Regions from separate parts of the Desulfotomaculum sp. genome, predicted to be linked through region 2. Evidence: riboswitches for the same ligand, from Rfam matches in the RefSeq annotation. Region 2 holds a riboswitch; each other region holds the start of a gene.
The links. Region 2 has a riboswitch for cobalamin ahead of metE (5-methyltetrahydropteroyltriglutamate--homocysteine S-methyltransferase). Riboswitches for the same ligand answer to the same signal wherever they lie in the genome.
Positions count from the first base shown of each region.

Region 1: linked by a shared signal. The riboswitch ahead of AC1U9Z_RS01560 (sirohydrochlorin cobaltochelatase) and the one ahead of metE (5-methyltetrahydropteroyltriglutamate--homocysteine S-methyltransferase) in region 2 are both predicted to bind cobalamin.
Region 3: linked by a shared signal. The riboswitch ahead of AC1U9Z_RS08005 (S-layer homology domain-containing protein) and the one ahead of metE (5-methyltetrahydropteroyltriglutamate--homocysteine S-methyltransferase) in region 2 are both predicted to bind cobalamin.

Region 1 is NZ_CEVWQM010000002.1:99,129-107,147, reverse strand. It holds gene cobI (precorrin-2 C(20)-methyltransferase) at 1-471, opposite strand, end outside; gene AC1U9Z_RS01580 (energy-coupling factor ABC transporter ATP-binding protein) at 475-1,338, opposite strand; gene cbiQ (cobalt ECF transporter T component CbiQ) at 1,338-2,144, opposite strand; gene AC1U9Z_RS01570 (energy-coupling factor ABC transporter substrate-binding protein) at 2,104-2,427, opposite strand; gene AC1U9Z_RS01565 (energy-coupling factor ABC transporter permease) at 2,411-3,163, opposite strand; gene AC1U9Z_RS01560 (sirohydrochlorin cobaltochelatase) at 3,241-4,062, opposite strand; cobalamin riboswitch at 4,170-4,351, opposite strand; cobalamin riboswitch at 4,476-4,657, shown strand; gene cobT (nicotinate-nucleotide--dimethylbenzimidazole phosphoribosyltransferase) at 4,826-5,881, shown strand; gene AC1U9Z_RS01550 (cobyrinic acid a,c-diamide synthase CobB) at 5,999-7,396, shown strand; gene cbiD (cobalt-precorrin-5B (C(1))-methyltransferase CbiD) at 7,383-8,019, shown strand, end outside.
Region 2 is NZ_CEVWQM010000033.1:28,001-36,019, reverse strand. It holds gene AC1U9Z_RS16015 (ferritin family protein) at 86-505, shown strand; gene metE (5-methyltetrahydropteroyltriglutamate--homocysteine S-methyltransferase) at 589-2,883, opposite strand; cobalamin riboswitch at 2,924-3,057, opposite strand; gene AC1U9Z_RS16005 (PRC-barrel domain-containing protein) at 3,258-4,268, opposite strand; gene AC1U9Z_RS16000 (50S ribosomal protein L25) at 4,383-5,015, shown strand; gene pth (aminoacyl-tRNA hydrolase) at 5,144-5,761, shown strand; gene AC1U9Z_RS15990 (hypothetical protein) at 5,901-6,320, shown strand; gene mfd (transcription-repair coupling factor) at 6,484-8,019, shown strand, end outside.
Region 3 is NZ_CEVWQM010000010.1:90,950-98,968, reverse strand. It holds gene AC1U9Z_RS08025 (sigma 54-interacting transcriptional regulator) at 642-2,756, shown strand; gene AC1U9Z_RS08020 (AbrB/MazE/SpoVT family DNA-binding domain-containing protein) at 2,987-3,196, shown strand; gene AC1U9Z_RS08015 (M24 family metallopeptidase) at 3,251-4,444, shown strand; gene AC1U9Z_RS08010 (DUF6125 family protein) at 4,460-5,212, shown strand; cobalamin riboswitch at 5,237-5,426, shown strand; gene AC1U9Z_RS08005 (S-layer homology domain-containing protein) at 5,584-8,019, shown strand, end outside.

The DNA of each region.
Region 1 (8,019 bases), on a different contig from region 2:
CTGGCAGGTGGCGGGGATGATGGTGAGTATCTCATTCCCTTCTGCTAAGGGAAAGCCAACCCGACTGGCCGAAGCGGCAAAGGAAGTAATACCGGGAATTGTTTGTATTGCCACCTGATGTTTTGCCAATAACCGATAAATATAGATGTATGTACTATAAAGCATGGGATCGCCCAGGGTCAAAAAGGCTACCCCTTTGCCAGCCTGCAAAAGATCCAGAATGGTTAACATGTTGTTTTCCCAGGCCTCGTTTAATTCCAGCTCATCATCCACCATGGGGAAGGTTAATTCCAGGATCTCGGTATCCTCTTTAATGTGGGGACGTGCAATACGAAGGGCTGTGCTAGCAGCCCGTGCATTGGGGCGAGGGGCAATAACCACCGCCACCTCTTTTAAGATATGTACGGCCTTTAGTGTAATCAATTCCGGGTCACCGGGACCTACGCCAATGCCATAGAATATACCTTTCATGCTTTACCTCCCATTATTATCTTGTATAGGGGTATTATTCTGAATCAAATCCATTAAAGCCTGCCGGCTGCGGGGAATAGGCAGGTTTTTTGGCAGATGCCCTGCCAGTTGTAAGGAATTGAATATTTCTAAAACAATTGGTTTGGTAAGGTGGTTGTCTGCCAATAATTCATCCTGGGACAAGATAATTTCCGGGGCCCCCTGGCCAGTGATCAGCCCGTTGTTCATTAAAATAATTTCGTCTGCAAAGCCATAGGCTTCTTCCACATTGTGAGTCACCAGAAGAACGGACATGCCTTTCTGATTGAGTGTATTTAGTAGCTGCATGATTTCCTTTGAGTTATGCGGGTCCAATGAGGCAGTTGGTTCATCCAGGATCAGTAACTCCGGCTTCATGGCTAAAACAGCGGCAATGGATACCAACTTTTTCTGGCCATAGCTTAGCAAATGTACTGGCTTGTCAACTAAATGAGGGATGCCGCTTAGTTCAAGGGAGCTAAATACCCGTTCCTCCACTTGTTTCTTGGCCAAACCCAAATTTATTGGGCCAAAGGATACCTCCTGACGTACACTGGGTGCAAATAGCTGACTTTCAGGATCCTGGAAAACAAGACCAACTCGGCTGCGCAAATTAGCTAAGGAAGAACGGTTGTAGTGCAGTTCCTTACCCTGGAAAAAGATTTTTCCTGAGGTTGGCTTTATAAGTGCAATTAAATGCAGCAGCAAAGTGGATTTTCCTGCACCATTCGTACCTAATAAAGCAATTTTTTTACCCTTTTTAATAGTAATGGAGATATCCTGCAGGGCGATGGTTCCATCGGGATACTGACAACGGAGATTGCATGTTTCCAGAATAATGTCTGTCATTATATAATACTCCCGCCTTTATATGCTACCAATAATAACAGTATTTCAATAAAGCAAATAATCGTAATATTTCTTGTGGAGTAGGTATAATCCCTGGCTAAAACTTGTAAGGAACCATTATACCCCCTTGCTTCCAGGGCTAAGGTAAGTTCCCTGGAGCGGCGGAGAGATTGCAGCAGCAGGCCACTGACCAACATGCTCATGGAATGCAAACCTTTTTTACCAGAGGAATAACCCAACCGGGCGGATTGGGCAAGATATGTTTTTTGCCCGCTGTCCCAGAGTACAAATAAAAAACGATAGATTAATAGCATCAGTTCCAGAAATAACTCTGGGATCCTGAGCTTTCGTAACAGATCAATGATATCCAGCATCGATGTGGTAAGGATTAAAAAAAACAAACAGGAGGAACAGGCCAAGGATTTGGTAAAGACCATAAGGGAAGTATGCAAGCTTTCGGTTGTTATACCTAGGGGGTAACCCAGTAAGCTCCACTGACAAATGACCATATCCGTTGGGTTTATGGTTGTTACAGCAATACTTAAGCTTCCTAAGGAGAGGAAGGTAATGGGCAGTAACAGGAGCTTTAAATAAAAACGCAGAGGCACTTTCCCCATGAAAGTAGTGCCTCCTGCCATTAGAACCAAAACTAGAAAAGATATAATAGCCGAATTCGCTAAGATACAAATAATCATATTGACAATGGCAAAAAATGTTTTTTCCACCGGGTGTACTTGCCCTAAGGGACTGTTATAGGAAAATCGATCAAGCAGCACTTGATTTTTTTGCCGCCTTTCTTTTGCCATTCCAGAAACCGATAATATAACAAATTACTCCGGCACCTATTGCTGCCTGAAGAGCAAAAAGTAAGCTCTCAATTTCCCCACTCGGTGGTTCCCAGAATGGTTCAAACCAGGGTTGGTAGTCCTGATTTACCTGGCTAATCACGGTTTCAATTTGTCCATCGGCACCTTCAAATCCTGCTTCGGGCAAGAAAATAAGGGGTATAATGAGCAATAGGACCACAATACCTAAAAGTACCCAGTTTAAGGACCGATTGGAAGAAGGGTTATTACTTGACGAAATCATAGGGACCGCTCCTTTCGTTTTTGATTAGCCCGGGCAGAAATTCTTCCTTGTAATTGTACAGTAAGCTAAAAACAAATACAGTCAATAATCCTTCTGTTATGGCTAATGGAAGTTGGGTAATACCAAAAATGCTCATGAACTTATAAAAAGAAATTAAATAACCGCCCGTACTGTCGGGGAATGCCAAGGTCAATTGGAGGGAGGTAACCATGTAGGTCGCCATATCACCCAATGAAGCAGCCAAAAACACCGCAACCTTCGCATTCCGCTTCTTTAACAGTTGGTAAATGCCAAAAGATACGAAGGGACCCACAATACCCATGGAAAACACATTGGCACCAAGGGTTGTTATCCCACCGTGGGCCAATAATAAAGCCTGAAATAACAAAACAATACAACCTAGAACACTCATCACGGCGGGACCAAACAAAATGGCACCCAGTCCCACACCGGTGGGGTGAGAACAACTGCCTGTGACCGAAGGGATTTTTAAAGCGGAAAGAACAAACACAAAGGCCCCCGCCAAACCCAGCAGCATTTTTAGATTTGGGTTTGCCTGTAAAGTTTTGCGAATGGAGCGAAGTCCCCAGATAACAAAGGGAGCCGATAGGGCCAACCAGAATAAGCACCAACCGGCAGGTAGAAAACCCTCGGCAATATGCATCGCATAGGCGGCATTAGGAGTAAGGAATAATAAGCAGAAAACGACCCAAAGTGAAGTAACCCGATATTTCATGGTTCTAAGTCCCCCTTTAATACAATTTTCCCAATATTTTGACATATCGCTTGCCTGTTTTAGCACTGGTTTTCTAACTAGTTAAGAAGTTCATAGGCCTGTCGTATATGCTTGATGTAGATTTCCACAATGTTATCAAATTCCAAAAGGCCCTTGAGAAGAGTTGTTACCGGATAGTTTTGAGCCAATTCATTTTGCCAGGCATCTGGCTCAGACCCGGCCAAATCATTGATGGCATGATCACCGGCAATATTCATAAAGGGGACGAGCGTTACCTTTTGAAAATCCTTCCTGGCAAGATCAGCCTTAACATCCGTTAATGAAGGATAACCCTCAATGGTACCAAGGATAACATTTGGATAGGTTTGACGCAGCATATCATTTAGGCAACCGTAGACACTAAAGCTATGATGATCACTGCCATGACCCACCAGTACCAGAGCATGTTGGGGGTCCGCAGGAACCAGATCCTTGATACAGGCCACAACCTCCTGGTAGTCTGTCAGATGATAAAGGAGTGGCGCCCCCAGGGTTAATTGATGAAAACCAAACTTACCTATTTTACTCTGAAACTGCTTGCCGGAAATACCTCGCAGGTGAGACATATTATCTACCACATTGACCAGATCATAGTATTCCATGCCTGGTATGATATGCACGGACTGTACCACTACCCTGGTATAGCCTTCATCCTGCAGCCTAGCCAAAGCAGTAATCGGACTGTCTATCTGGATACCTCTTTTGGCCAATACCCCACGAATACTCTTTGCCGTGTAGGCCCAGCGTAGTTCGATACCGGGGAAAACTACTCTGACTTGATCCTCTAATTTTTTAAATGCAGCGGTTGCTTGATCCACAGTGGTGCCAAAGGTTACCAGTAGAATAGCTTTTTTTTCCATTACAATAACCACCTTTACAAAATAAAAAACCTTAACTAATTAAACGTTAAGGCAAGTCAAAAAAACCAGGATAAACCCCGGTTTAACTGCTTACCTCTCCTCGGGAGGGTCAGTTTTTTTGTTTGGCAGGTCTCCTGACTCAGGCATAAAAATTTGCTTCTACCTTCCCAGTAGTACCAGTGGTGTAAACTGAAACAAACTAGCCATTTACAGTGGCCGGACCGTTCGGGATTTGCACCCGATTCCCTTTTAAGCCCCCATAGGGGGAACCAAACACGAAGTATTAAATTATGGTGCCATCATAACATATATATTCCATTATGTCCATAAAAACCCATGTAAAAAACCGAGTCCTTCTTATGCCATAGAAAATATATATTGTCAGAATCATAAAAAAACGATACAATCCTTTAAAGAGTATAATTTTTCCAGGTGCCCCGGTAGGGGAGAATAGGGAATCGGGTGCAAGTCCCGAACGGTCCCGCCACTGTAAGCGGTAAGCGAATACCCATTTTGCCACTGACCTTGGGTTGGGAAGGCGGGTATCCGGCAATGACCCGCAAGTCAGGAGACCTGCCTGTAAAAATACAAATTCTGAGAATGATGGAAAAGTTCTCGGCCTATTAAGGCTGAGGACTTTTTATTTTTCAGGCAAGTTCACCCTGCCAGCGGCACCAGCAAGGATGACATGGGTAGATGGTTGATGGCTGATGGCTAAAAAAGCCCAAGGCTCATGGCCATTTGAAATAAAGGAGGTAAAAAAATGTCTTTATTAACTGAAACACTTGCCAGGATTCAACTACCGGACCAGACCTGTGAAGAACAGGCCAAACAGAGGTTAGACAGACTGACCAAACCACCTGGCAGCCTGGGCATATTAGAGGAGATCGCCTGGCGGTTGGCTGGTATCCAGCGGTCCCCTCTGCCGAAACTTCCTCTGGAGAAGGTATCACTGGTTTTAGCAGGAGATCACGGGGTAGTGGCAGAAGGGGTCAGTGCCTTTCCTCAGGAAGTAACGCCTCAAATGATCTTCAATTTTCTGCAAGGTGGTGCAGGTATCAATGTACTGGCCCGTCAGGCTGGTGCCAGGGTTGTGGTGGCTGATGTCGGGGTTACCGGACCACCCTTGGCAAGGGAAGGTCTGATTTCCTGTCGCGTAAGATCCGGCACAGATAATTTTGCCATCGGTCCCGCCATGAGCAGGGATGATGCCATTCGATCCATGGAGGCTGGTATCACCCTTCTAAGTCAGCAAGTTAAAAAACGTCCGGCCCTGGTTGGGATTGGTGAGGTGGGCATTGGCAATACCACGCCCAGTGCCGCTATTTTAGCCGCTTTTACAGGCGTGGCCCCGGAGGAAATTACTGGTCGCGGCACAGGTATTGATGATCAACGACTGCAACATAAGATCGCTGTGATTAAGCAAGGGCTGGCGGTAAATCAACCCGATGCCAAGGATGGCCTAGATGTGCTGGCCAAGGTGGGTGGCTTAGAAATAGGTGCTATGGCGGGGGTTATCTTGGGTTGTGCCGCAGAGGGAATTCCGGTCGTGCTGGACGGGTTTATCTCCGGTGCAGCGGCAATGCTAGCCAAATCCCTGGCTCCTCTGAGCCGTAGGTTTATGTTTGCCTCCCATGTATCAGAAGAACCAGGCCACCGTTATATGATGCAGAAGTTAGAATTAAAACCCATTCTGCATATGGAAATGAGATTGGGCGAGGGCACAGGTGCCGCCTTAGCTTTCCCCATTATCGAATCTGCGCTACGTATTATTAACGAAATGGCTACCTTCGCAGAAGCAGGAGTTAGTGAAGGATAGATAGAAAAGGTGAAACCAAACCCTGGCTGCTTTTCCTTGTATTGCCATAAATTTTATACTATAATTTGTTTTACTAACTCTCGTTAAAAAGTATGAATATTCAAACAGGAGCAATCTATGAGAATACCAAGAATTGTTCTGGCCGGAACCCACAGTGGTGTAGGAAAGACTACCCTCACCCTGGGATTACTGTCAGCCTTCCGACGGAGGGGTATTAAGGTACAACCCTTCAAAGTAGGGCCTGATTATATCGATCCCGGCCTCCACAAAGCAGCCGCTGGCGTCACTTCCCATAACCTTGACAGTTGGATGGGCTCACCGGAGAAAGTGCATGAGTTATTTATTAAAAGGGCCAAGGGAATGGATCTTTCCCTGGTGGAAGGCGTCATGGGTTTATTTGACGGGGCCAGAGGGCAAGGGGAAAGGGGCAGTACAGCCCAGGTTGCCAAAATTATTAAGGCCCCGGTGGTTTTGGTTTTTTCAGCCCAGGGGTTGGCCCGCAGTGCTGCGGCCCTAATTAGCGGTTACCAAAATTTTGATCCGAATTTACAGGTCTGTGGCGTTATTGCCAATGGAGTAGGCAGTGAGGGTCATAGACAATTTATTAAACAGGTGTTGGAAGGGGAACTGGGCATTCCTTTACTGGGAGCATTGGTCAAACAAAGGGATATTGTGATGCCCCAGCGTCATTTGGGACTGCTGCCCGCAGCAGAAAATAAGGAATTAAACCAAACCCTAACAGCACTGGCCCAGTTAGTTGAGGAACAAATCGATGTGACACGGCTGCTGACTCTAGCCCAACAGGCATCGGAGCTGACAGATCGTGAAATACTGCCGGTACAACAGTCCTTTAAGGGTGTGAGGTTAGCGGTGGCTAGCGATGAAGCCTTTAATTTTTATTATCAAGACAGTCTTGATTACCTTGTAGAGTTAGGGGCGGAATTAGTATTTTTTAGTCCCCTGAGGGATACCCTGTTGCCACCGGATATAGACGGCATCTATATTGGCGGAGGATTTCCCGAACAATTTTTACCCATGTTAGCCGCTAATCAATTATTAAAGCATGAATTAGTAGAGCGCAGCCGGCAAGCAATGCCCGTTTATGCAGAGTGTGGTGGGTTTATGTATCTGTGTGAAAGCATTACGGATCTAGCCGGCCAAGCCTTTGCCGGGGTAGGACTGGTACCGGCTCGGGTAAAAATGGGACAGCGCCTGGCAGCCCTGGGTTATGTCCAGGCCAAGTTAACAAAAACCTGTTTGTTGGGAGAACCAGATATGACCCTGAAAGGACATGAGTTTCATTGGTCCATTATGGAGGATCTACCTGCCGCATCGAATGTCTATCAGTTAACCGGAGGACGTGGCAAGGAAGGCCGTGGTGAAGGCTATGCCCATAAGGAAATTCTGGCATCCTATGTACACATTCATTTTCGCTATAACCCTGGGGCGGCCCAAAACTTTTTAGCGGCCTGCCAACGATACAGGGTACGGAGAGTAAATCATGGAAGAAAGTAAAAAGGAGTTAAGATCTGGCTTTACCACCGGCACCTGTGCTGCAGCGGCGGCCAAGGCAGCGACAATGGCCCTGGTAAAGGGCATCATTGCCCAAAATGTTTCTGTTTCCCTACCCGGTGGTGGTCAGATCGTAATAGACATTGACCGGGTGGACAAAGAAGATCCGTTCTGTCGTGGTTCCGTGGTGAAGGATGCCGGTGACGATCCAGATGTGACCCACGGCATGACGGTTGTGGCTGAAGTGTCGCTGCAACCCGGAGAAATTCAGATTACCGGCGGCAAGGGTGTAGGAGTCGTTACCAAGCCCGGCCTGTCAGTGCCAGTGGGAGAAGCGGCCATTAACCCGGTACCCCGGCAAATGATTGAACAGGAAGTAAGGGAAGTATTGGGGCCGGATCGGGGAGCAAAGGTTGTCATAGCCGTGCCGGAGGGGGAATCGGTGGCAAATCTAACCATGAATCCCAAACTGGGTATTGTGGGAGGTATTTCCATCCTGGGCACCGGCGGCATTGTCCGGCCCATGTCTGAGGATGCTTACCGACGGTCTTTGGTGCCGCAAATTGATCAGGCCTTGGCCCTGGGACACAGCTTACTGGTACTGACACCGGGTCGTTTAGGGGTAA
Region 2 (8,019 bases):
GAAAAATTCAATAATTTTGTCATGGAAAAATTCCCCTATATAGTTTACAATGGGGTAAAGATAATAACTAAAGGGGGTTATGGTTTTGCAATTAACAATTAATGACGTTTTAGATGTAGCCATTAAATCGGAGGAGAGCAGCTATAAATTTTACAATGCAATGGCAGCCAAGGCAAAGCTGGCAGAAACCGAGAAGGTATTAAAGAAATTAGCTCAGGATGAAAAGGATCATTTAGATTACCTGCTCTGGTTAAAATCCGGTGAACCGATCAATGAACAAGTCTATTTTGATGGCTTTGAGGAAGCCGGCGAATTAAACCCGGAAATGACCCCGAAGGAAGTTTTAGCCATTGCCATACAGCGGGAAGATGCCGCAGCTAAAATGTACAATCAGATGGCAGATATTTTTAAAGCACAACAGGATAAGAAGTTTATCTTTGAACGGATGGCCAGAGAAGAAGGACACCACAGTGCAGCCGTGGCAAAGTTAATGGAAGAGTTTTAAGCAAAAACAGGTTTCCCCGACGGGGAAACCTGTTTTTTAAATATAATCATTACTAAATTAAATTTTATTTTAAGTAAGGTCCGTTAAACAAGCATCAGCATTTGTAATCCTGACCGAATATGATGTGCTGCCATGGTCATATTCGTTAAACTTTCTCTTACCTCATCCCACTTACGAGTTTTGAGGCCGCAGTCAGGGTTAATCCACAGTTTGGACGGAGGCAAAACCCACATTAATTGTCTGATTTTCTCTTCCAGTTCCTCTGTGGAGGGAACCCTGGGAGAGTGAATATCATAAATGCCGGGTCCAATTTCTTTATCATATCCTTGGGCCGAAAAAACAGCCAACAGTTTATTACCGCTTCTTGAGGTTTCAATGGTAATAACATCGGCATCCATTTTCTCGATGGTATGGATAATATCATTGAAATCGCTAGAGCACATATGGGTATGGATCTGCGTTTCTAAGGCAGCCGAACTAACAGCCAATTTAAACGATTTAACAGCCCAATTTTCATAATAAGCAACTTTTTCTTTTCGTAGGGGATACCCTTCTTTGAGTGCGGCTTCGTCAACCTGAATAATCTTGATGCCAGCATTTTGAAGATCATGAATCTCATCCCGAATGGCCAAGGCAATTTGTTCACAGACAGCAGATCGTTCGATATCATTTCGACAAAAGGACCCATTAAGAATGGTTATAGGTCCGGTTAACATTCCCTTGACAATTTTATTGGTTTTGCTTTGGGCATATCGGATTGTATGAATGGTCATTGGTTTTGGTCTGCTGACATCCCCATAGATAATTGGAGGTTTTACACAACGGCTGCCATAGCTTTGCACCCAGCCATTTTTTGTGAGAATAAAACCTAAGAGTTGTTCACCAAAGTACTCCACCATGTCATTTCTTTCTGGTTCGCCATGTACCAAAACATCCAGCCCAATATCCAGTTGAAATTGTATGCAGGTATCAATGTGTTTTTTAATTCCTTTATCATATTCTGCTTGAGAAATAATGTTATTTTTAAAATCCCGTCTCAGTTTCCTAATCTCATTGGTTTGAGGAAAACTTCCAATGGTTGTTGTCGGAAGCAGAGGAAGATTGAGTATTCTCCGCTGAATGTCATTCCTGTCGTTAAAAGAGCCTACTCGTTCCTTTTTTTCAATGCAACATACTCTCCCTCGAACCAGAGGGTTTATTGCTTTAGGTGATTGTTGTTTTGTTATAAATATACGTTGATTATCTTTTAAAATGGATGGGTGGTCCTCAGAATCCCTTTCAATAAAAAATAACTTGGCAAGATCCGATAGTTCTTCAAGTTTTTCCCGGGCAAAACTCAGCCATGACTTAATCTCTTTGTCTAGCTGGTTCTCATGTTCCAAAGAATAAGGAACATGTAATAGAGAACAGGTGGTGGAAAGGATGATATCTTCCCTTTTTACATGTTTTTCTATATTTTCAAGTAAAGTCAAGGTACTTCGATAGTCATTTCTCCAAATATTTCTTCCGTCGACAATGCCTGCAATTAGTTTTTTACCGTTCAGGCAATTCAGAATTTTTAGATTTTCCGGTCCGTATAGAAAATCCAGTCCGATACCATAAATCGGAATATCAAACAGTGTTTTTACGGCTTCCACCGCATGATCAAAATAAGTCATGACGATCAGTCTAAGCCTGCTATCCACGTTGGCTAATTCTTTATAGGATAAGTAAAACAGTTCAAGGATTCTTTTGTCCAGATCCTTTACGACGATTGGTTCGTCAAATTGAATGTATACTTCATCATCAAGAAAAGCCATTTTCTTAAGCAGAGAAACGTAACAAGGCAAAATTCTTTGGAGTAGTTCCAAGGTATCCGGATTACGATCAACACGTTTGGAAAGAGATAAAAAGGTTATGGGTCCGATCAAATTAATTTTTGTGCGGATGCCATATTCTTTTGCTTCTAAATACTCATTGATTATTTTATCTGCATTTAATGAGAAGTCCATGGTATCGGAAAGTTCCGGGACAATGTAGTGATAATTGGTATTAAACCACTTCATCATTTCCAGCGCCACAGCGTTACTCGTTCCGCGGGCCATAGCAAAATAAAGCTCTTGTTCGTTGTGGATGGTACGAAATCTTTCCGGTATTGCATTTAACATCATTGCTGTATCGAGCATGTTATCATACAAACTAAAATCATTGCTGCTAATAAAAGAGATACCAGCCTCTTTTTGATGTAACCAGTGTCTTCGACGTAATTTTCTTGCCCGATCGGCAAGCTCTGCAAAACGGATTTTTTGATCCCAATAATGTTCAAGGGCTTTTTTCAGTTCTCTCTGTTCGCCGATTCTCGGAAAACCGACTACATAAGTGGCTGCTCCTGTGTACAAAGTAATTCCTCCTTTTTTGTTTGCGCGACAAAAAATTAGCAAATTACCATGGTACTCGGACTCCGGATTTGCCAAAACAGCCTTCCGTTACCGTAGCGCGACTGTGTCCGATTCTCACGGACTTCCCCATTTGCGGTAATTTGATTAATAATTATAGAGTATCCTACAATGTTTGTCTATACATTGATAGTATGCTGCCTTCGAATAAATTCACCTGCCTTGGGCTAAAGAAAGGTGTCTGAGCTTCAGTTTTGCGCTGAAGATCAGACACCTTTTCGTGTTAGCTGTCAGCCCTTAACCTTTTAGGCCCAAGGCTCATGGCCCAGGGACCTAATTAGCCTTGCAACTATCAAATACAGCAAGAAAGCGGAGGACTACTCTTTTTTAATCTCTGTATTTTCTTCTGGTACGATGGGCTCCTCGATCGCTTCTTGTTCATCCCCGCTTTCATCCTCGCTGGGATTTTCTTCGCGGGGTAAAGCACCGGGGGGTAATTCATGGATTTCAACGAGATCTTCTATCTGTTCAACACGGGTTAATTCCTCGGTCTGGCGTGGTAGTGAGCCTGGCGGTAAATCTTGAATAACAACCTCGTCCTGGATAACCTCTTGGCGGTTTAAGGCTTCTTCCTCTGATCTTAGGGTGCCTGCCGGCAAATCATGAATGACAACATCGTCTTCGATGGGGTCGTCTTTACTTTTTCTCTTAACCCGTTCACGTAGCGTTTCTCCGAGATCTTTCGTTTTGCTTTCAATTTCCTCCACCTTTTTGCTGCTTATTTCTTTCGTTAACGTACTAATTTCCTTGGTTTTTTGTACCGTGCTTTCCCAGATGTGATTTGTACTGTCTTTGAGCTGTTTAACGGTTTCGTGTAAACCGCCATCAACTTTAACCAAGTTTTCTAAGGCATCCACGGACGTTACAACTAATTCTTTACCAATGGTCTTAACAAAGGCAATTTCCATAAAGGATTTACCTTTAAATAGGCTGTTTAAAAAGTTGCCGCTAATCTCCAGGCCAACGATTTGACCACTTATTTCATCAACATAAAACTCATCTACTTCCCCGAGATCGGAACCATTTTCTGCGATAACTTTGCTGCCGATGATGTTAATTCTTTCTTTGTAAAGCTTTAAAATGTCTGGCAGGCTGGTACCCTTTTCAACGATTGCTCCTTGATCAATGGTGATGGCATCGGCACCTACGCTGCGTACTTTACCATAAGGAGCAAATTTTTGATCTTTAAACCAACCTTTTTGCTCTATAATTAGGGCGGCTATCCTTTGCTGAAACGGATCTACAACTAACCCCTTGACTGCACCCATTTCCTGGCCCTCGGCAAGACTGATGATCGGCATACCAATAAATTTTTTGCTCTTGCGCATTATTAGGCCCCCCTTTACATCAAACTCATTATATTGATCTTTATGCCCTGGCATTGTTTGATATGACCAAAAATAGGGAATAATAGGGACATATTTAGTTGGGAGGGTAATTTTATGACAGGTTCAAGGTTAAATGCAACTGTGAGAGAAACAGATACAAAATCGATTGCTAAGCAAATTAGAAAAAGCGGTGGTGTTCCCGGTGTAGTTTATGGCAAAGAAATGGGGTCCATGAGTATTTCCGTTGACGCCAAAGATTTAAAGAAAATTCTTAGTTCTGGAACCGGACGAAACACGCTTATTAATATGAGTGTAAACGGTGGCAAACAGACTGTAATGGTAAAGAGTTTACAGATGGATCCGGTGGATCGCACGATAAGGCATGTGGATTTTCAGCAAGTTTCTATAGACTCCAAAATTAAGACGGTCGTTCCCATTCAGTTGGTAGGTACTCCCAAGGGTGTCGCATTGGGTGGAGTAATTCAGCATGATTTGCGTAGTGCGGAAATTGAATGCCTGCCCAATGAAATACCGGAAGCAATTAAGGTAGATATTAGCGGTTTAGAAATTGGTGATGTCATCTCGGTAAGTGAGTTAAACGTGCCTGCGGCTGTTCGGATTTTAGATCATCAACACACAACCGTGGTAGGTTTAGCCACCATGAAGGCACCGGAGCCAGCCGGCCAGCCAGAGGTGCCACCGGAACCTGAACAGGAGGCTAAAGCTAAAACGATTGAAAAGGAATAAACGAGACGATTTGATTGAATTGCTAAAGGAATGGGTTATCCCTAGAATGACACGGGATAACCCTTCTTTCTATTGCCTTGATACAAAAGCTGGGGTAAAATACCTTCGATAAGGGAGGTAAGTGTTGAATGAAATTAATTGTGGGCTTGGGAAATCCCGGTGGAGAATATGCCCAAACCAGACATAATATCGGGTTTATGGTTGTTGATGAATTGGCAGCTAGTTTGGGTGTCAGGGCGGAAAAGAAGCAGCACAAGGCTTTGCTTGGCCAAGTTAATATTGGGCCAGAAAAGGTCATCCTGGCGAAGCCTCAAACCTTTATGAATCTAAGCGGCCAGTCTGTGGTTGCCTTGATGAATTGGTATAAACTAGCCCTAGAGGATTTACTGGTTATTGTGGACGATATGGATTTACCCCCAGGGACTTTGCGTATTCGCAAAAATGGTAGTGCCGGTGGACAAAGGGGCTTACAAAATATTATTGAGTTATTGGGCACCCAGGATTTTGCCCGCATGAGGGTTGGCATTGGGCGGTCTGCCTATGGGGCTGTGGGTCATGTGTTGGGTAAAATCAGCGAGGAAGAGGCCAAGTCCATTGGGCCGGCGATTGAGACTGCTGTTGAGGCGGTGAGGGTTTGGGTATTGGAAGGGACTTCGGTGGTTATGAATAGGTATAATAAGAAGGCTAAGACTAAGAAGAAGGAAGAAGAGCAATCGGAGGCACAGGGAAGTTCCCAGGTAGAGTAGTTTGGTTGCGGGGTTGGTGTGGGGGGGATAACGATAGCACCTGCTAGTATGGAGGGGTATCTTCCCTATGTACTTATAAGGCCTAGGGCCATTTTGCTATTGTCGTGCTGTCTAGGAAAAAGCAGAGGTGTCTTCTACAATGACAGATATTGCACCACTTAATTACATAGCTGCATCCTTGTTAGCCGCCGGAGTTTCGTGGGTAATCAACGGGTGGGTAATCAATTCCTTAGGTGGGCGGGGGATTGCTTTTTTGACACCGTTGGTGGAGGAATTGGCTAAGACTCTGGGGGCAGTTATGCTGGGGGCAGCTCTGGTTTATACGCACATCGGTTTTGGTGTGGTGGAGGCTTTGGTGGAAATGAAACGCAGGGGTGCAAGGGGAGTTGGGGCGGCTGGGATGGCGGTGGCGGCCCATGGGTTATTTGGTTTGTTGACGGCGAGGGTTTATGCGGTGAGTAATTTATTGGCAGCTTTGTTTGTGACGTATCTGGTACATACCGCCTGGAATTGGTTCATACTATACTATAGTAAACAAACCAGCTTGACGAGGGAATAATGACGGAGTATAATTGGCCAACATAGGAAAGTAGGAAAAGTTTATCTTTTTGCCTGGTGGAATAAGGGAGCCCCTTAGGTCCAGCCGGGCTGAAGCTATTTTCTGTACTTTATTTAGTTACCGAAATAAAATAGTCCCCCAGGGGCATGATTCAGGAGATAAAATGAACGGATTATTACGGCCGTTGGAGTTAACAATTGAATATCAAAACTTACTGCAGGGATTGGCGAAGGGCTTAAATCAGCAAATGGTTTTTGGCTTGGCTGGTTCCCAGCGCAATTATTTATTTGCCGGGCTTTCCCATACCAGGAGATCGACCCTAGTGGTCACACCGGGTGAGACGGAAGCGGGCATTGTGCTGGATGATTTAGTTTCCTTATTGCCTGGGGTTTCTGTCCAACCCTTTCCAGTTTGGCAGCTTTTGCCTTATCAGGTGCTAGCCCATAGCAACGAGGTATTGGCTCAGCGGTTACGGGTTTTGGAAAAACTATCAGACGGGGAACCGATGGTGGTGGTTACCTCGGTGGAGGCTTTGTTGCGCCGGTTGACGCCACTGGAGGTTTTCCGCCAGGCCAGGGTAAAATTATCCTTGGGCCAACAGGTAGATTTGGCAAAGCTGCTCTTGAACCTGGTGGAATTGGGTTATGAGAGAGTCGATCTGGTGGAGGGCAGAGGACAGTTTTCTAGTCGGGGTGGGATTGTTGATATTTATCCCATGACCGAGGATCTGCCAGTACGGATCGAGTTTTTTGATGATGAAGTGGATTCTATTCGTCACTTTGAAGTGGCGAATCAGCGTAGTTTGGACAAATTAAATGACATTAGCATTTCTCCCTGTCGTGAATTGATCGTGAATCCCGAGATCTGGCAAAAGTGCGAGGCAAGTTATGAACTAGAGCTCAAAAACCAGCTAAAGAAACTGCATCGGTCCGGTTCTGTCGATGCGGTACATCAGCTTTCCTCCCAAGGGGCAATGGTTTTAGAGCAAATCCGCAGGAGAATACCCTTTGATGGTATGGAACAATTGCTTTATCACTTCTATCAAGAACCAGTGACCTTATTTGATTATTTTATCGAAGAGCCCCTTGTATTAGTGGATGACCCTGTGCGCTTTAAAGAAGTAGCCGAAACCATTCTCAAAGAAAGAAATGAAACCTACACCGATTTGCTAGGCAAAGGGAAGGTTTTGCCGGGGCATTTTAATAGTTATTTGGAATGGCGGCAAATGTTAGCAGCCATCGAACGAAGGCAGGCAATCTTCTGCTCCTTTTTACCAAGGAATCCCCAGTATCTTAGAATACAAAATGTGGTAAATTTTCCGGCTAAAGCAATGCATAGTTTTTTGGGCCATGCGGAGGTTTTGGCTGATGAAATTAGACACTGGCGCCGTAAAAGCTATGCCATTGTTTTGCTGGTTTCTTCTGAGGAAAGGGCAGCCGGTCTGCTGCAAACATTAAAAGACACAAAAATAGATGCCTTTCGGGTAAAACAACTGGATAATGAAGTAAGAGATGGCAATGTGGTCATTACGGTGAGCCACTTGGCCAATGGCTTTGAGCTGATATCTGGGCGCCTGGTGGTTATTACAGATGCAGAGATCTTTGGTCAGCGAAAAAAAGCACGCAAGCAGCGTTCCCGCCCCGACGGCAAAATGGAACCATTGGCGGATTTAAAGGCGGGAGACTATGTTGTTCATGTA
Region 3 (8,019 bases), on a different contig from region 2:
CTAGTATAAATATATGGTATATTACAGTAAAGCAAAAGAAGTATTAAGTTTTTCCTCCTCCCTTCGGTATTCATAATCAAATCTTATTTACTAAAATAATAGCAACATTCATGCCAGTATTAACTTAAAATAAGAAGATACCAAAAGGCACCGCTGCAACACTGCTGATCTGTAACCACTGTTGCATCTTTTTGAATAGACCCGGTTGTTTTTTTCTTAGGTCTAAAAAACAACGAAATAATTAACATTTCTGACCTATTTCTACACAAAAGGTGATTGCTTCCCGCGATTATTTACTGACTATTCGGAAAAAGCTGTTGCACAGAGCCAACACTTTGATTTAATTACTCTGTTGCGGATTTGGTTTGACTGTTGTTCTGCCGCACAGGTTGAGCATTTTTACAACCCAAAACTATTTTCAACAAAAAAATTAGTCTAAATATTGAATTAATTTTGTGAATTTTACTTTTTCAAACCAATTGCTACGTGTAAAATATAAATTATATGGCGCAACTGGCAACTGTGGTAGTGACAAATTATTTTAGGGCACAAATAAGCCAAGTTTTACGAAGTGAACTTGAAATCAAGAGGGAAGAGACAGAATAGTCCTTTGAAAAATTCACTGACCAGGAGTGATCTACATGAAAGTATGGGAAATAATGACATCGCCTGTCTTAACCTTAAGCCCTAACCAAAAAGTCAGTGAGGTAGTCACCATTTTTAGTGGCAATAAAATTGATGGTGCACCGGTGACGGATAAAACGGGTAAATTAATAGGACTTTTCACAAAAAGTCATATTTACCGCGTTATCAATAATGGTATGGACCTAAATAAAACCAAAGTGAAAGATTTAATGACCAGACAGCTTCTAACCGGTCATCCAGATGATGAGTTTAGTGATGTAATAAACGCAACGGTACCCCGACTGCCAGTGATTGATGAAAAGGGACGGGTTGTGGGGATCGTCACCCGTGGGGATATAGCAAAGAAATTTTTTTATTTGCATCGCAACATAGCCCTGGAACTAGATACAATTATTAATTCTACCCATAACTTAATTGTTTCAATTGATGATAAGGGAATTATTAAGGTCTGGAATTTGTCAGCTGAAAAATTTCTTGATGTGAAGGCCGAAGACGCTGTAGGTAAACATATATTAGATGTACTTCCAAACAGTGACCTGATGGATGTTATTGAGACTGGGGAAGTTGATACACTAAAGAAAGTAGTATTTAATAAACGTACCTTTATTTCGAACCGTTCGCCAATGATTAAGGATGGCAAAATTATTGGTGCTGTGGCAGTTTTACAAGATATATCCGAAATAGAGAAAATGTCAACCGAGCTATGCTATGTCAAGGAATTAAATGAAGAACTAGATGCTATTGTCGAATCATCCTACGATGGATTATTCATAACAGATGGCCAAGGAATCGTTTTACGTTACAATAAGGCCTTTGGACAACTAACCGGTATAGATCTCCATGAATATCTGGGCCGGAGCGTCGAGGATATTAAAAAGGACGGTATTATTTCTGAACCAGTAACTTGCCATGTGTTGGAACAAAAGAAATCGATTACGATGATGCAAAAGAGCAGAAGCGGCAAACTCACACTAACTACCGGAAATCCGGTAACGGATACAGATGGCGAAATAATCAGGGTTGTCTGTAATGTAAGGGATATAACGGAGCTAAATATATTGAAACACAAGTTGGAACAGGCTAAAGTTCTGAGTCAACACTATGAAAATGAACTTCGTACTTTAAAATTAAAGTACGCTGGGTCTGAGAAAATTATTGCTACATCTGCCAAGATGAGAAATCTAATTGATATGGTTGTTAGATTAGCATCCGTTGATTCAACGGTATTAGTAAATGGTGAGTCGGGTACCGGAAAGGAATTAATCGCAGAAATTATTCATAGTAATAGTTTGCGTTCCAAAAAGCCCTTTATTAAGGTGAACTGTGGAGCTATTCCCGAGAATTTATTGGAGTCAGAGTTGTTTGGTTATGATGGTGGAGCCTTTACCGGGGCTAAAAAAGAGGGTAAACCAGGATATATTGAAATGGCTTCCGGAGGCACTTTGTTTTTGGATGAGATTGGTGAAATGCCCTTAAACTTACAGGTAAAACTTCTTCGCTTTATACAATGCAAGGAAATTATTAGGGTGGGAGGTAAAAATTATATTAACGTGGATGTGCGTATCGTAGCCGCCACGAATCGAGACCTTTGGGACATGGTGCAGAAAAAGCAGTTTCGAGAAGACCTTTATTACCGATTAAATGTAGTGCCGGTTCATATACCACCCTTGCGTGATAGGAAAGAGGACATACCTGCCTTGGTGGCACATTTTATGCAGTTATTTAATCGCAAATATAATAGAAACAAGAGTATATCCCCGGAAGTAGTGGATATTATCATGCAACATGACTGGCCGGGAAATATCAGAGAGTTGGAAAACCTGATTGAGAGAATGGTTGTTATTACCATTAAGGATATCATAACGAACGAAGACCTGCCTTTCCACATGAGGGATAATACAGTCGGTCTTAGTTCCTCCTATATTATGGTATCCGGCATCATTCCACTAAAAGAAGCCATAGAAAGTGTTGAGAAACAGTTAATTGAAAAGGTTTATGCCAAACATCAAAGTACCAGACAAATGGCTAAAGAACTACAGGTAAATGCTTCTACCATCGTCAGAAAGGCGGCAAAATACCAAGTTTCTAAGGATTTAACCACAGACAGATAAATAGTCGGTGAATAAAAAGGGGGATGGTAATGGGTGATATCATCCCACTTTCTATACTTCAAAGGGAATTAAAATAATTAAATTCTAGATTTGAAGGCTTCTGGCACAGTAGTTGCTTATATAAATGTTAGATTAAGGAATCAAGAGGCTAAATATTTTCCTTTAATTTCACAACCTAATTTTGAACAGGTTATCACACTATAAAAATTTATTATAAAGGAGTTGGAAAGATGGATTCAAGAATTAATGAGCACGGTCAATTACTGCTGCCTTTAGAAGTCGGCAAATTACTTAACCTGCAAAACGACGATTTGCTAAAAGTAACCATTGAATCAAATTATATCTTGCTGACACTTGAAAATATTGAAACGAAGGAAGACGGTGTTGAGAAAATACTAGACAACCTCATTCATGAGGGAATATTGATTGATATAAAGTAAAAATTTGAAATATTCAATTTGCAGTTAGTTTTTTAGAGAAAGGGGGTAATGCGGATGGCGTTGAAATTGACCCCAAAATCGGAAATTGACCGAAGGGTTTCTCGGTTTCAAGAAAAAATAACGGAACAGCTGTTAGATGGAGCAATTATTTTACTTAATAGTGATCTCTTTTATTTTACGGGTACGGTACAGAACGCATTTTTGTTTGTGCCGGCCAGCGGTGAACCGGTATTAGCGATTAAAAAGAGCTTGCAACGGGGTAAAAACGAGTCACCCCTAAAGCATATTGTTCCTTTTGGAAGTCCTAAGGAAATTCCCTCCATTCTCGGTGCATTTGGCTATACGAAGTTTGAAAAAATTGGCTGGGAATTAGATGTACTGCCGGTAAATCTGTATCAAAGGTATCAGAAAATTTTCCCCAAGGCAGAGTTTATCGATATTTCACCAACTATAAAAACGATTCGAGCCATTAAATCACCCTATGAAATAGAATTGATCAGGGATTCCGCAAGCGTAATAGGAAAAGCCCATTTAGCGGTACCGTCATTTTTACGTGAGGGGATGTTGGAGATTGAGTTGGCTGCACTCTTTGAGGCAGAAATGCGTAAAAGAGGGTATTCCGGTTGCTGCAAAATGAGATCCTTTAATCAGGATTTATTTTTAGGAAATACCTGTTCAGGGTATAGTGCCACCGCACCAAGTTTCTTAGATGGGCCAATTGGCGGCACGGGAGTTTCTGTAACCCATCCCCACGGTGCCGGATGGAAAAAGATTAGCCGCAATGAAGCTGTCTATATTGATTATACCTGTGTGGTAAATGGTTATACCTCGGATCAAACCAGAATTTTTTGCATAGGTGAATTAAGTTCTCGGATGGTTAAGGCCTTTGAAGCTGCTTTATTTATTGAGTCGGAAATTATCAAAGCAATTAAGCCAGGCACCCCCGCAGAGGAACCTTATTTATTGGCCATGAAATTGGCAGAGGAAATGGGTCTAAAGGATAATTTTATGGGCTATCAGGAGGATAAGGTTAAATTTATCGGGCATGGTATAGGTTTGGAAGTGGATGAATTGCCGATCTTTGCCAAGGGATTGAAGACCTCCATATTACCTGGCATGACCTTTGCCCTGGAACCTAAATTTATCTTTGCTGAGGGCGCCATTGGTATTGAAAACAGTTTTGTAATGACCGAGCATGGTCCAGATTATTTAAGTATGACACCCAATGTGATTACCTATATAAAATAATTAGGAGGGGAAATAATGGAAAAGAAAGTAATGTGGGACGAAAACCTTAGCAATGAGCAATTAGCCAAATTGTCCATGGAGATGTTTCATCGTATTGTCATTCATCATGCCTTATGGTTTAATGAAGTCCAGCATCAGCTGGGTTTTCCTGAGGCACTGAAGATTTTGGATGCAGCCTACCAGAAGAGCTTTAATATTCAAATGAAGCGTTTTGGTAAATTCTTTGGCTTTGAAATGGAAAATGGTGTACCAAAACCCTTTTTAGCGATGCCTAGGGAAAAACTTTTGGCCCTGCTTAACGATACAGCAGTTAACTGGCTGGCCAATGATGGAGTGTGGTTCCAGGCTGTTGAATTCAAACATGGCATGAATGATGCTAAACGCTGCAATGATTCCTGCTGGGGAAAATTTTCACCCTTCGAGGCAGATTCAATTAAACGTTTCTTAGGCTTAGAGGAAAAACCAGGTCTGGAAGGCCTTAAGAAAGCCCTGCAGTTTAGAATGTATGCTAGGATCAATGTACAATCCATTATTGATGAAAGTCCCAATAGTATTGTCTTTCAGATGAATGATTGCCGGGTGCAGTCTGCCCGGAAACGCCAAGGTTTAGATGATTACCCCTGTAAATCTGCCGGTCTGGTTGAGTATGCAACATTTGCCAGGACCATTGATTCGAGAATTAAGACCGAATGTATCGGCTGCCCACCGGACGCCCACCCTGAAGAGTGGTTCTGTGCTTGGCGTTTTATCTTAGTTGAGGAAGCTTAGTGCCACTTGCTAGATTAACTTAATACTTTAGTTGCTGGAATAGGTGCTTTACTCTGAAAAGGTAAAGCTTAAAAGGGAAGTCGGTGCAAGGCCGACGCGGTACCGCCACTGTAATGAGGAGGAGCCCCACAAAATACCACTGGGAAAAAACCTGGGAAGGTGTGGGGTTCCGATGATCCGAAGCCAGGAAATCTGCCTATGCCAGGTTACCACTATCCCTACGGATGTATAGGAGGTGGCTTCATGGTGTATGTGCTGTTTCCCGGCATCGTCATAAAACCCCGGTACATTTGTAGAACCGGGGTTTTTAATTTGCCCAACTAGGATACAAACAAATCGCAATTACATGAATGAAAAAGGTGAGTATCGGAATGAGGAAAAAAAGAATTTGCTTAAGGATTACTTCAATACTAATCACCCTTTGTTTTATTTTGAATACGACATTTTTAACGATTCCCAACCTGGCAGTGGCCAGTGAACCGGGTAAGACCTATACCGCCAGTCAGTTATCCCAAAAAGCCATTGAATTTATACATAAGCAATATCAGGCCGGTGAAAAAATCGATGGCTATACTGCCTACGTATTAGCCCTAGGCGGCGAGGATCTGGGGTCTGAAAAATGGACCAATAATGGCAAAACATTAAAACAAGAAATCAAAGAATTGTCCAATTTGCTGGGGGATCATCTTACCTTAATCAGTTATATATGCAACACCCAGAATGACGATGGCAGCTTTGGACCTTTAGGCAATGAATATGGAACGAAAGGCCCGTTGCTGGCCTTAGCATCCATTAAAAATGACCTGGTGCCTGGAGTAGAGAGGCAGCAGGTAGAGGATGCCATTCATAAAGCCATTCATTACTTCCAAGAGAAATATCAGAGCGGTACCATTACCTATGATGCACAAGGTTTTAGCCTTGATTATCGCTGTATCGAAGCCTTGGTCAAGGCAGGCGAAGACCTTTCAGCAGACGGGTGGATATACCAAGGAACCTCTCTCCGGGATGCTGTGCTTGCTTCTGCCGCTGTTACTGCCGCCAACCCAGCAGCCACAGCGGTGGAATTGGCTAAAGAATTGGCAGCCCTTGATGCAGTGCAAGCATACTCAGCCAATGCAGAAGCACCCACCCTGGCCGCAGCAATTGGTTTGGATGCAGCAAATAATGTTGAGTTAGACGAAGCCACAGAGATTGAAACAGAAACAGAAACAATCGCTGAAGTGAGGGAAACCCCGGCTAGCGAGGTTATATCAGAAGAAACAACAAATGAAACCGAGTTAGAAGCAGCCCCAGAAATTGAAACAGAAACATTCGTTGAGGCCGAATCATTTTCAGCAATCGAGATTACATCCGAGGAAGCAATTGATGAACCTAAATTAGAAGTAACGACAGAAATTGAAGCAGAAGTAACAGAAGTAACGTTTGAGGCTAAATCAACCCCAAGCATAGAGGAAACAACGGAGGAAATGAACAATGAGGTTGCGTTAAACGAAAACGTTGCAAGGGAATTATCTGTTACGGATGAAGTATACTCAGACATTGTTACCGAAATTAATTTAAACGTAGTTGAAGTTGAGCAGACCTTACCTCCCACAGATAGCATGGCCCCAATTCATGAAAAAAAATATAAGGCACCGGATGCAGCTGTCCTAGCGAATTCGATTGCCCAACAACAGGCGGCAGATGGCAGCTTTGGAACAAGTATCTATGATCATGTGACCGTGCTTCATGCATTGGGTAAAGCAGGCCTGCTGGAGGGCATTGACCAAGAAAAGGCCTTTGCCTATATTGATGGTTTAAAAAAGATTCACAAAGATATTTTTGGTTATGACGCCGGGGTAGCCTGGGGATCTGAATGGACACCGGAGGAAGCAGACACCACTGCCCAGGTTATGACTGCCCTTAGTTATTTTGATGCAACAAAGGATGTAAATGAGACTATCCAGGACGGTCTGAGCTATCTTAGGGATGTGCAAGACCCGGATAGGGCTGCCATCGCTATTAATAGCTGGGATAGTACCTATAACACGGCTGAAACATTGATTGCCCTAAAGGCCCTGAAAAGATCCTATGATGAGTATGCCGGTTCCGGTTCAGCCTGGACAAAAAAATCTAGAACAAATACGCTGGCAAAGTGTTTACTGGCCCTTAACCAATGGAATGATACCCCCCAAAAGGAAAAATTAGCTGATCAGTTAGTAAAGCGGCACGCCGGCAAGGAATCCTTTGAAAATAGTGTTTATAGTGATATGTTGGCCTATATTGCCCTCGGTGAAGCGGGAACGCTGGGCAGCTTAAATGCTATTGATGTTAAGGAATATATCCTGTCCAAACAAAATAAGGCAGACGGTTCTTGGGGGGAAACCTTTGACAGCTATTATTACCCTGATTTTCTCTCGACCACCCAGGCTATCCGGTCACTTACTTACCTGCCGAATGCTGCTGCGGATCAAGAGCTTCAGTCGGCCATTGTCAGTGGTTTAAACTACTTAAAGGGTTTGCAGCAAATGGATGGCGGCGTTTATGCTACCTGGGACGACCCGGCAATGGATAATTCCGGCGTGATCGTCACCCTGAATAAACTGGGTATCGATCCGGCAAGCGCCGCATGGAAACATACCAATGGTTTAACACCATTCGATTACCTTCTGAACAATACCATGAATCCCGACGGCAGCTTTGGTACTTTGAAAAATGTTCCAGGTGCCACGGAGGCATTAGCTGCTTACCGATTGGTCACAGGTGAAGGAACTCCTGGCGGCGGTGGGAATCTTCCCACAGACCCAGAGTTGGATCAGTGCAGTGTT